2 regions of the Novosphingobium gossypii genome follow, and region 2 is predicted to be linked to the other one. Evidence: predicted binding sites of a transcription regulator. Region 2 holds the regulator's gene; the other holds the start of a gene.
The links. The regulator LexA, encoded in region 2, represses DNA repair genes until DNA is damaged. The targets are predictions, from matches to a motif close to GTTCCNCNCTTGTTCT.
Positions count from the first base shown of each region.

Region 1: GGR40_RS01625 (PA0069 family radical SAM protein) is a predicted target of LexA. The motif match lies at 3,683-3,698, and genes of this name have one in related genera.

Region 1 is NZ_JBNPXM010000001.1:301,980-308,031, forward strand. It holds gene dnaE (DNA polymerase III subunit alpha) at 1-2,204, shown strand, start outside; gene GGR40_RS01620 (hypothetical protein) at 2,256-2,531, opposite strand; gene GGR40_RS01625 (PA0069 family radical SAM protein) at 2,602-3,672, opposite strand; gene GGR40_RS01630 (NADP-dependent isocitrate dehydrogenase) at 3,785-5,008, opposite strand; gene GGR40_RS01635 (hypothetical protein) at 5,479-6,052, shown strand, end outside.
Region 2 is NZ_JBNPXM010000001.1:677,981-684,032, reverse strand. It holds gene GGR40_RS03605 (ComEC/Rec2 family competence protein) at 1-1,490, shown strand, start outside; gene lexA (transcriptional repressor LexA) at 1,680-2,381, opposite strand; gene GGR40_RS03595 (molybdopterin molybdotransferase MoeA) at 2,482-3,699, opposite strand; gene moaC (cyclic pyranopterin monophosphate synthase MoaC) at 3,696-4,181, opposite strand; gene trpC (indole-3-glycerol phosphate synthase TrpC) at 4,195-4,986, opposite strand; gene trpD (anthranilate phosphoribosyltransferase) at 4,997-5,989, opposite strand; gene GGR40_RS03575 (anthranilate synthase component II) at 5,998-6,052, opposite strand, start outside.

The DNA.
Region 1 (6,052 bases), 380 kb from region 2:
CCCGCGCGGTGCTGCGGGACTGCGGGCGCATCCTGCAGATGGGCTATGGCCGCGTGGACAGCCTGTGCAAGATGGTGCCCAACCATCCGACCGATCCGTGGACGCTGACCGAGACCATCCAGGGCCGCAAGGCACATGGCGTGACGAAGGATCCGCCGGTCGCCGAGTTCAAGCGCGAATACGACAACGACGCCGAAGTGCGCCGTCTCGTGGACCTTGCCGTGCAGCTGGAGGGCCTGCCGCGCAACTCGTCCACGCACGCAGCGGGCGTGGTGATCGGTGATCGCCCGCTGGCGCAGCTGGTCCCACTGTACCGCGATCCGCGGTCCGACATGCCGGTGACGCAATTCGACATGAAGTATGTCGAGGATACCGGCCTCGTCAAATTCGACTTCCTCGGCCTCAAGACGCTGTCTGTGCTGCGCAAGGCATGCGACCTGCTGGAGCGGCGCGGCATCACCATCAACCTGTCCACGCTGGCGTGGGACGATCCGGGCGTCTACGAACTGCTCAAGCGTGGTGATACCGTTGGCGTGTTCCAGCTGGAATCGGAGGGGATGCGCCGCACGCTGGCGGCGGTGAAACCCACCAACTTCGGCGATATCATCGCGCTCGTCTCGCTCTATCGCCCCGGCCCGATGGACAACATTCCGCTGTTCGGCCAGCGCAAGAACGGCCTTGCGCCCATCGAATACCCGCACGAAAAGCTGGCCGGCATCCTGAGCGAGACGTACGGGATCTTCGTCTATCAGGAGCAGGTCATGCAGGCCGCACAGATCCTGGCAGGCTACTCGCTGGGCGACGCCGACCTTCTGCGCCGCGCGATGGGCAAGAAGGTGCAGGCCGAGATGGACAAGCAGCGCCAGCGCTTCGTCGACGGCTGCAGGCAAGTTTCCGGCATCGAAGCGGCCAAGGCCAATGAACTGTTCGATTTGATCGACAAGTTCGCAGGCTACGGCTTCAACAAGTCGCATGCTGCGGCTTATGCGCTGCTGGCGTACCACACCGCGTGGTTCAAGGCGCACTATCCGCACGAATTCTATGCCGCGGCCATGTGCTTCGACATGCACCAGTCGGAAAAGCTGGCGATCTTTGTCGATGACGCGCGCCGCAACGGTATCGAACTGGCCGCGCCGGACATCAACAGGTCGGAAGCCGAGTTCATCGTTGAGGAGACGGCGGAAAGCCATGCGGTGCGCTATGCGCTGGCAGGCATCCGCAACGTCGGCGAAAAGGCGATGGACGCCATCGTCGCAGAGCGCGAGGCGAACGGGCCGTTCGTCGATCTCGACGATGTATTCCGCCGCGCGCCCGCCGGGTCGATGAACCGTCGGCAGCTGGAAAGCCTGGCTGCGGCGGGCGCCTTCGATGCGCTGGAGCCCAACCGCGCAAAGGTGCTGGCCAATGCCGACACTCTGCTGGCCGAGGCCGACCGCTCTTCGCGGGAGCGCAATTCCAGCCAGCACGGCCTGTTCGGGGGCGAAGACCATGTCGAGCAGGGCTTGCGACTGGTCGAGGCGGACAAGTGGGACCGCGCCGAGCAGATGGCCAAGGAGCGCGAGACTTTCGGCTTCTACTTCGCCGCGCACCCGGTGGAGGCCTATCGCGCGGTGGCGTCTGCCAATGGCGCGCGTACATACTCCAGCCTCATGGCGGGCGGGGGCGGCGGTGGCCGCACCGGCGCGGTGATGGCGGCGATGGTGGAGAACGTCCAGAAGCGCAAGACGCGCAAGGGCAAGGACTTCGTGATGGCGGAGTTCTCCGATTCGTCAGGCAACTTCTCCGCCTCGTGCTTCGAGGAAAGTCTGGTCGAAAACTTCGTGAAGTGGGCCCGGGAAGGGGAGTGCATCCTCCTCAACGTCGAGTTGGATTCACCCAGTCCGGACGAACCGCCGAGGGTGACGGTGCGCGGCGGACGCCCACTCAGCGAGGTCAAGGCGGACGCTCGGATGGTGCTGAAGCTGGAACTCGATCGGGTGGAGGCGGTGCAGGAACTGGCGCTGTTGATGCGTCCGGGCGCGCAGGGCGCGGGCGAGGTCATCGCCACGCTCCTGCTCGGAGATGGTCGCACGCAGAAGGTGCGCCTTGGCCGGGATTTCGCGCTGGACGGCGAATTTGCCGAACATCTTCAGAGCGTGGAAGGCATCGCGAACGTCTCGCTCACTGCCAAACGCGGGCCAGAGCGGGTCGCGATGGCCGCCTGATCGTTTGCACACGATGAAGTCGTCCCGGAGGAGGTCCGGGACGACGCGTGATTACTTGTCCTGCTGCACCGCGTCCTGCGCGGCGTCGCCCACCTTGGTGGCAGCATTGCCGACGTCGTTGGCCGCTTCGGCGATTGCATTGTCCTTGATGGATTCGCTGCTGTTCTGACTGAACAGATAGATGCCGCCGACGATGGCAACCAGCAGGATCACCGCCAGAACGATCCCGGTGCCGCCGCCAGTACGGGTTTCGCGGATGATTGTCGTATGGCCCGGAGCGGCCTGAGGCGCGGCGGACTGCTCAGTAGTGACGGTTTCTTCAGCCATGGATGGCTCCTGTCCCTATTGGATACTGCCCGGATGAACGCTCCGCCCTTCAGGAGGTTTCCGAAGGGGGTCACAGCAGGCTCAACTGTCCGTCAAGCGAGGGCTGCCTGAACTGCGCGCAGTCCAGATCGACGTGCGGGCGCGTCATGCCCAGCCTGGCAGCGGCGACGCGGAACCGGCGGCGGAACAGGTCGGCCCAGACGCCCTCGGGGCGCATTCGGGTGACGAAGTTCGGATCGTTGTCTTTCCCGCCCCGGATGGAGCGGATCGTCGCCATGACCTTGCCGGCACGATCGGGAAAATGCGTGTCGAGCCATTCGCGGAACAACGGTGCGACTTCGTGCGGCAGGCGCACCACGATCCACGATGCAGAGCGCACCCCGCGCCCGGCAGCATCTCCCATGATCGCCTCCATGAAACTGTCGGTGATCGAAGGTATGACGGGCGCGATCGAGACATGCGCCGGCACGCCTGCCTCTGCCAGCCTGCCCAGCGCCGCCATCCGCTTGGCCGGAGAGGCTGCGCGCGGCTCCAGCTTCTGCGACAGGACCGGGTCGAGGCTGGTGATGGATATGCCGACATGGACGAGGTTGCGCGCGGCAAGTTGCTCCAGCAGGTCGAAGTCGTGCAGCACGCGATCGGACTTCGTGGTGATCGTAACCGGGTGGCCGGTTTCCAGGCACAGTTCCAGCACCGCGCGGGTAATGCGGTAGCGGCCCTCTATCGGCTGGTAGGGATCGGTGTTGGTGCCCATGGCGATCGGTGCCGGGCGATAGCCGGGCTTTGCCAGTGTCTGGCGCAGGAGCTTTGCCGCTGCGGGCTTGGCGAACAGCTTCGTTTCGAAATCGAGGCCGGGGGAAAGGTCGTGATAGGCATGGGTGGGTCGCGCGAAGCAGTAGATGCAGCCATGTTCACATCCGCGATAGGCGTTCACCGAACGGTCGAACGGCACGTCGGGCGATTTGTTGAACGAGAGGATCGAACGCGGATGTTCTTCGGTGACCGTGGTGGCCGGGTGCCGGGCCGGGCCGTCCACCGTTTCCAGCGCATCGAGCCAGTCGCCGTCGACCTCCCGCGTGGGCAGGTTGAAACGGCTGCTTGCCGCATCGCTAATCGCGCCTCTGCCCTTGATCGCTGCCATGGACCATGGATGAACAAAAGAAGAACAAATGTCAATTCGCGCGCGAGCAGGCCATGAAAAAGCCCGCCCCTCTTGCGAAGGGCGGGCGCTTTTTCGTCGAAGTGGCTGGGGCTTAGGCCCAGGTAGCCATTTCGGTTTCGAGGTTCTCGACGATGGCTTCGAAGAACTGCTCGGTGGTCATCCAGCTCTGGTCCGGGCCGATCAGCAGCGCGAGATCCTTGGTCATCTTGCCCGATTCGACGGTCTCGATGCAGATGCGCTCAACGGTTTCGGCGAACTTGACGACGTCGGGCGTGTTGTCGAACTTGCCGCGATAGGCGAGGCCGCGCGTCCAGGCGAAGATCGACGCGATCGGGTTGGTCGAGGTCGCCTTGCCCTGCTGGTGCTGGCGGTAGTGGCGGGTGACGGTGCCGTGCGCGGCTTCGGCCTCGACGGTCTTGCCGTCGGGCGAGAGCAGGACCGAGGTCATCAGGCCCAGCGAGCCGAAGCCCTGCGCCACGGTGTCCGACTGGACGTCGCCGTCGTAGTTCTTGCACGCCCACACGAACTTGCCCGACCACTTGAGCGCCGAGGCGACCATGTCGTCGATCAGGCGGTGTTCGTAGACGATGCCCTTGGCCTTGAACTGCTCGGCAAAGCCTTCGGTGTCGAATACTTCCTGGAACAGATCCTTGAAGCGGCCGTCATAGGCCTTGAGGATTGTGTTCTTGGTGGACAGGTACACCGGCCAGCCGAGGTTGAGGCCATAGTTGAACGAGGCGCGGGCGAAGTCGCGGATCGATTCGTCCAGATTGTACATCGCCATGGCGACGCCCGGAGCCGGGAAGTCGAACACGTCGAGGTCGATCTTGTCGCCGTTCTCGCCGTCCCACACCAGACGCAGCTTGCCGGCGCCGGGGATGAGGGTGTCGGTGGCCTTGTACTGGTCACCGAAAGCGTGACGGCCGACGACGATCGGGCTGGTCCAGCCCGGAACCAGACGGGGCACGTTCGAGATCACGATGGGCTCGCGGAACACGACGCCGCCCAGGATGTTGCGGATGGTGCCGTTGGGCGACTTCCACATCTTCTTGAGGTCGAATTCGGTGACGCGCGCTTCGTCCGGGGTGATGGTGGCGCACTTGACGGCAACGCCATACTGCTTGGTGGCGTTGGCGGCGTCGATGGTGATCTGGTCTTCGGTCTCGTCGCGCTTCTGGACCGAGAGATCGTAATACTTCAGGTCGATGTCGAGGTAGGGGAGGATCAGACGTTCACGGATCCACTGCCAGATGATGCGGGTCATTTCATCGCCGTCCATCTCGACGATGGGGTTCACAACCTTGATCTTTGCCATTCTAGAAATACTCCCCAGGGGTGAGAATTGCCGCCGTACTAGGCAGGCAGGGAGCGCATGGCAAGGCCAAGGCGTTCCGAATCGGGCCACGCAGACCTGACACTTTGGAGGCTATTGCACCTGATTGGCATTATCTGAAGCCGGCGCGCCGGGCGGACCGGCGGCGTGTAATGAAAAACCCCGCTAGATCCGAAGATCCGCGGGGTTTTCTGGAATGGTGGGCGTAGCAAGGATTGAACTTGCGACCCCTACGATGTCAACGCAACGCCACGACTCGGAAATGACGGTAATCTGCGGTTCCGTTCCGGAGCGAAATCCCAGAAAACGCGAACGATCCGAGAACAAACCGGCCTTTTGCGCGAGCTTCACGCAAAACTCACGCAAGGATTTCGCGGGTCGAAGTTGGTGGCGCTGCTCGCAGGTATCGAACTTGCGACCCCCGGTTTTCGAACTGCAAAGGAGGGCTAATCATGGCTGATAAAGGCATCATCTTCAGCGCCGCCATGGTACGCGCGCTACTCGACGGCAGGAAGACCCAAACGCGGCGGCTCTGCGCCTGGGCGAACAATCCGAACAGCCCGCCGCTATCGCGCATCGTTCCTCTCGATCACGCGCCGGGCTGGTTCGGTGACGAGGAAGGCGAGGTCTGCTTTTCCGCCGGGTATGCGCCTGGGCAGCGGCTGTATGTCCGCGAAGCGTGGACGCTGCGGGGTCAGTTCACCGACGTGGTTGAGGTTGGATACCGTGCGTCGGAGAACCGGGGCCACACCGAGTATGTCGAGCAATGGCCGGTCGCGGTGGCGGTCCCAGGCAAAGCAAAGCCGGGGCGGCCGGCGCCCAAGTGGCCGGAGTGGCCCAAGTACGGGCCGTCTATCCACATGCCCCGCTGGGCGTCGCGGATGTGGCTGGCGGTCACTGAGGTGCGCGTGCAGCGCCTACAGGAATGCAGCGAAGCCGACGCGATCGCAGAGGGCATCGAGGGTTTCGCCTGCATAGGCGGCCAGGCTTGGCGCGACTACGGCGGCGGCTCCGGGTTCAACAAAA
Region 2 (6,052 bases):
CGGCCTTCGTGACAGGGGACCGGGGCGGCATATCCAAAGCGGACGCGGCGGCGATGCGCGATTCGGGGCTGGCGCATCTGCTTTCGATCAGTGGATTGCACGTCAGCGCGATGGTCGGTGCCGTATACGTCGTTGTAGTCCGGCTGCTGGTGTTGTTTCCATGGGTGGCGCTGCGCTTCCGGCTGCCGGTGATCGCCGCCGGAGCGGGAGCGCTAGCCGGCGTTGCCTACACGCTGCTGTCGGGCAGCGAAGTGCCGACGGTGCGATCCTGCATCGGCTCTCTGCTGGTGCTGGCCGCTTTGGCCCTCGGCCGAGAGCCGCTGTCGTTGCGGATGCTGGCCACGGCGGCGTTCTGCGTCATGTTGTTGTGGCCCGAAGCGGTAATGGGGCCCAGCTTTCAGATGAGCTTCGGTGCCGTGCTTGCACTTGTTGCCATAAGCACTGCCGAACCGGTGCGGCGGTTCCTTGGCCCGCGGGACGAATCACTGGGCGGGCGGGCACTGAGGCATCTTGGGATGCTGCTGGTCACAGGAGCTGTGATCGACCTTGCCCTGATGCCGATCGGCTTATACCATTTCCATCGCGCGGGCGTTTATGGCGCCTTGGCCAATGTGCTGGCAATCCCGCTCTCGACCTTCATCGTCATGCCGCTTCTGGCACTTGCCCTGATGTTCGACGTCGTTGGTTTGGGCGCGCCCTTCTGGTGGTTGGCAGGGCTTTCCATCGATCTGCTAACCGATCTTGCACATTGGTTCGCCTCCCGCCCAGGTGCCGTCAAAGTGCTCCCCGGAACGGGAGCTGGCGCGTTCCTGTTGTTCGTTGCCGGAGGATTGTGGCTGGGCTTGTGGACCGGCCGTATCCGCTGGCTGGGCCTGATCGCTGCGACAACAGGAGCGGCCTTGCTGGCGATGGCGCCCCCGGCGGATGTCCTGATATCGGGCGATGGTCGCCATGTCGGCATAGTCGAAAACGGAGGGGAGAAGCTGTTCCTGCTCCGCGACGGCGGTGAAGGATATGCGAGGGACAATCTCATCGAACTGGCCGGTATGGACGGTGCTCCCACATCTATAGAGAAATGGCCGGGCGCGCTGTGCAATCGCGATTTCTGTATGCTCACCGTCATGCGTGCTGACAAGGCTTGGCGGCTGCTCATTTCACGAGGTCGTGATGCGGTTCCGGAACGCGGACTGGCGGCATCTTGTGAACGCAGCGACATTGTGATTTCAGACCGATGGCTGCCGCGCAGCTGCCATCCGCGCTGGCTGAAAGCCGATCGCGACAGCCTTGGACGCACGGGCGGGCTGGCGCTGTATCTTTCGAGCCATCGGATCGTCACCGTGACAGAAACTCAGGGCGAACATGACTGGCGGCGGGAACCACCTTCGCGAAATCGTCGCCCATTTACCGGCACAAACCCATCTTCCGTCAATGAATCCAGGACGAACAAGGTAGGCGGGAAAACGCCCCAAGATGGCGATCGTGCACCGTGATCAGGCTACTGGGCTGCTCCTCACATCAAGGAGTAAACGCCACCGGCAGAGGATGTCGGAAGCCGTAAAAAAGGAGGCGAGGTAAGTCATCCCTCCACGAAGAGTTGAGCTCCGTCCATCTCTCCCGCGTAATCGATGGCCTCCATACCGATGTGCAGCTCAATCCCGGTGCGGACTGAAAAGCGCTTCTCAGTGATAACGGCGCAGCAGGCCCGCCAGCTTGCCCTGCACCTCGACCTCGTCCGGGCCGTAGATCTGGGGCTCGTAAGCGGCATTGGCGGGATCCAGACGGACCATACCTGCTTCACGCCGCAGGTATTTCAGCGTCGCTTCCTCTCCGCGCACCAACGCGACCACGATCTCCCCATCCCGTGCGGAATTGGTACGTTTCACAAGCGCGAAATCGCCATCAAGAATGCCGGCCTCGACCATCGAATCCCCTGATACTTCCAGAGCATAATGTTCTCCGGACCCGAGCAGCGCCGCAGGAACGGGAAGGGTAGACTGCCCTTCCAGCGCTTCGATCGGAACACCAGCAGCAATGCGACCGTGCAGGGGAATTTCGATGACGTCGTTGGCGGGAACCACTGGTCGGATGCTCGGCGCTGCGACAGTGCCTGCCAAAGCGTTATCGTTGCCGTTCGCAGCTGCAGCCTTGGGCGTCTTGACGCTAGTGTCGTCAGGCTGCCGCAGCACTTCCAAAGCCCGCGCGCGATTGGGCAGGCGGCGAATGAAGCCGCGTTCTTCCAGCGCGGATATCAGGCGATGGACGCCGGATTTCGACTTGAGGTCGAGAGCTTCCTTCATCTCTTCAAAGCTGGGCGATATGCCGCTTTCTTCCAGCCGGGTCTGGATGAACCGGAGCAATTCGTGCTGCTTGCGCGTCAACATTGTCGCTGCCTTTTCTTCGCCGCCGGATCAGGACCTTCCTGACCTTTTTGTTCTCGTAGTGAACATTGCGGGAACAATCAAGCAACCAAATTCGCGTTTTTCATCCGCCACAGCCGTTTTCGAGCAGGAATATCTCCACTTCCGTGCCAATTTCGGCAGCGGTTGCGTGAGCGTGTCGGTCTATCAGAGCGTTGCAATAAGCAAGCGGTGACAGCGCGCCGCTATCCTGAAGAGGATGAGCGATCACTTCGCGCCCGTTCCAGCTACCCCGCAGGAACTCGCGGCGCTTGCCGGCTGCCCTGATCGGGGCACCCAGCCGTGTCACGATCCGGAGGGGCAATGGCTGAGCAGCCCCCGACAATGCCCGCAGGAGCGGCAGCAGAAACAGATGTCCCGTGACGTAGCTGGAGACCGGGTTGCCGGGCAGGCCGAGAATGATTTGGCGCCGTCCGGCGACTTCTCGCGTCGCCACCAGGATGGGCTTGCCCGGTTTGATCGCCACGCGCCAGAAATCCATCCGCGCACCCCATCGTTCAAGTGCCGGGCGGATCAGGTCGTGGTCTCCCACCGACGCGCCGCCGCTGGTAACGATAAGATCTGCGTCGCCGGATGCTTCAAGCGCCTGCGTGATCGACGCTAGCGTGTCTTTTACGGGTCCGATCCGCCGTGCATCGACCGGGAGGGTCCGCGCCATGGCTGTCAGCATCACCCCGTTGGTCGCGGGAATATGGCCGGGCGCGCAGTTCTCGGGATCGGCGGAGAGTTCGTCACCGCTGTCGATGATGGTGACACGGGCCATACGCCGGACAGGAAGGTGACGGTGGCCGCCTGCCAGCGCAAGCGCTGCCTGAGCCGAGCCGATCCGCGCGCCGACGGGCAGGATTTCCGTGCTGGCGGCGAAATCCATTCCGCGACGGCGCACGTGCTTGTCTTCTGGCTGAGGTGCATCGCCGGAGAGCGCGACACGATCGCCCGTGCGCATGACGTCTTCCTGCAGGATGATTCCAGCCGCGCCTTCAGGGAGGATTGCGCCGGTGGAGATGCGCACGGTCTGCCCGGCTGTGATGCTACCAGTAAACGGATGCCCGGCCGCGCTTTCGCCGATGATCTGCCAAGGTCCGGCTACGTCGCCTGACACCATGGCATAGCCGTCCATCGCGGAAAGATCGACAGCCGGGTTAGTCCGGCGGGCGCGAAGCGGTTCCGCAAGGTAGCGCCCGATCGCGTTCTCCACGTCTACATGTTCGATCGGCAGCGGCTCTGCAAATGCAAGCAGACGGGCCTGGGCCTCTTCAAGCGTAAGGGGACCAGTGGTCACCCTTGCCAACCCTCGGCCTTCCAGTGACCGGACTTGCCACCGCGCTTTTCCATCAGAGCGATCTGCGTGATGGCCATGCCTTTGTCCAACGCCTTGGCCATGTCGTAGATTGTGAGGAGCGCGATGGAAACGGCTGACATTGCTTCCATTTCCACTCCAGTGCGTCCCGTCAGCGAAGCGGTGGCCACCGCGCGAACAGCGTCCTGCTCGAAGATGAAGTCTATGTTCACGGCATCGAGCGTAAGGGGATGGCACATTGGGATGAGGTCTGCAGTGCGCTTGGCGGCCATAATACCTGCAATGCGCGCCGGGCCCAGCACGTCGCCTTTGGGCGCGTTCCCTTCGCGGATGGCGGCCAGTGTCTCAGGCTGCATGACAATCCGACCCGAAGCGACGGCGACCCGCGCCGTTTCGGCTTTTCCGCCCACGTCGACCATGCGGGCGATCCCTTGCGCGTCGATATGGGTCAATGAATTGGCCATTGCCACAGTCCTATCAGTTGCCGGTCAGTAGCGATCGAGTGGCCGCCTCCACATCGGGCTGACGCATCAGGCTTTCGCCGACAAGAAAGGTTCGGGCGCCGCAGGCCGACAGGCGTTGGAGGTCAGCGTGGCTGTTGATGCCGCTTTCGCTGACGAGCAGGGTTCCCGCTGGTGCCAGGGGAGCTAACCGCTCGGTGGTGCCAATGTCGGTAGCGAAGAGCTTCAGGTTTCGGTTGTTCACACCGATAAGTCTGGATTTCAAGGCGCTTGCACGTTCCATCTCATGTTCATCATGAACTTCGACAAGACAGTCCATGCCGCGCTCATGTGCTGCAGCCTCAAGTTCTGCCATGAGGCCATCGTCCAAAGCGGCCACGATGATGAGGATGGCGTCGGCGCCGATCGCACGGGCTTCGGCCACCTGCCATGGATCGACCATGAAATCCTTGCGGATAACGGGAAGCGTACAGGCGGCGCGCGCTTCGATCAGGTAGTCTTCATGGCCCTGGAAATAGGGCGCGTCAGTCAGCACCGAGAGGCAAGCCGCGCCGCCGCGCTCATAGGCAATGGCATGATTGGCAGGACGAAAATCTTCGCGAATCAATCCCTTGGATGGCGAAGCTTTCTTGATTTCCGCGATCAGTGCGTAGCCGCTGGCAGCGTTTGCGCGAAGGGCCGCCTCAAAACCACGGGGCGCGGTCTGGGTGGCGGCGCGGGCGTCGAGATCGTCCAGCGTTGCAGCTGCCTTGCGCGCAGCGACTTCCTGGCGCTTGGTATTGCAGATCTCGGTGAGCTTGTCGGACATCGCTTCCTCTTTACGCGCGGGTAGCCGCGATCCAGCAGTCGAGCAGGCCCTTGGCAAGACCCTTGTCGATGGTTTCGGCGGCTTCCTCGACGCCTTCTTCCCAGGTTTCGACTTCGCCCGCCACCATCAGTGCACCGGCTGCGTTGAGGAGCACGGCGTCGCGATAAGCGCCAGGTTCGCCCAGCAGCAGACTATTCAACGCAGCGGCATTGTAGGCGGGGTCGCCGCCACGAATGGCTTCCACGGACGCCACCGGCAGACCGACAGCCTGCGGGGTGATGCGGCCCATGGAAAGTTCGGTACCCCTGATATCCGCCACTTCGTTGCCGCCGGCAAGGCTCAGTTCGTCCAGCCCTTCGTCGCCCGAGATCACCATCGAATGTTCGGTGCCCAGCCGCATCAGCGCCTCGGCATAGATCGGCACGTAGGCAGGCCGGGCGATGCCGACGAGCTGGCGTGAAACGCGGGCCGGGTTGGCAAGTGGCCCCATCAGGTTGAAGATGGTGCGCCGACCCAGCGACTTGCGCAGCGGCATGAGGCGGCCCATCGCCGGATGGTGACGTGCGGCGAAAAGGAAGCCGATGCCGATTTCCGACAAGGTGGATTCCGCAGTCTCCACGGCGCGATCAAGGTCGAGGCCCAGTGCTTCCAGCGTGTCGGCGGCGCCGGCCTTGGAACTGGCGGCGCGGTTGCCGTGCTTGGCGACCGGCACGCCCGCAGCCGCGACCACGAGCGACACGGCGGTGGAGACGTTGAGGGTGTGGAACCCATCACCGCCGGTTCCGCAGACGTCGATGGCGCCCGCAGGTGCTTCGACCGGGATCATGCGTTCGCGCATGGCTCGGGCGGCGCCGGTGATCTCTGCCGCCGTTTCGCCGCGGTCGGACAAGGCGATCAGGAACTCGGCGATCGCCGCCTCGGGCACGTCGCCATCCAGGATGGCGGCGAAAGCGGCATGCGCCTCTTCCTCAGGGATCGGGTGTCGGGGATCGGGCAGGGTCATGCTGGCCGTCACGCGCTCAGTCGTTCCGGCAGGCGGGCTTCGATGCCGCAAGCCTTGAGGAAG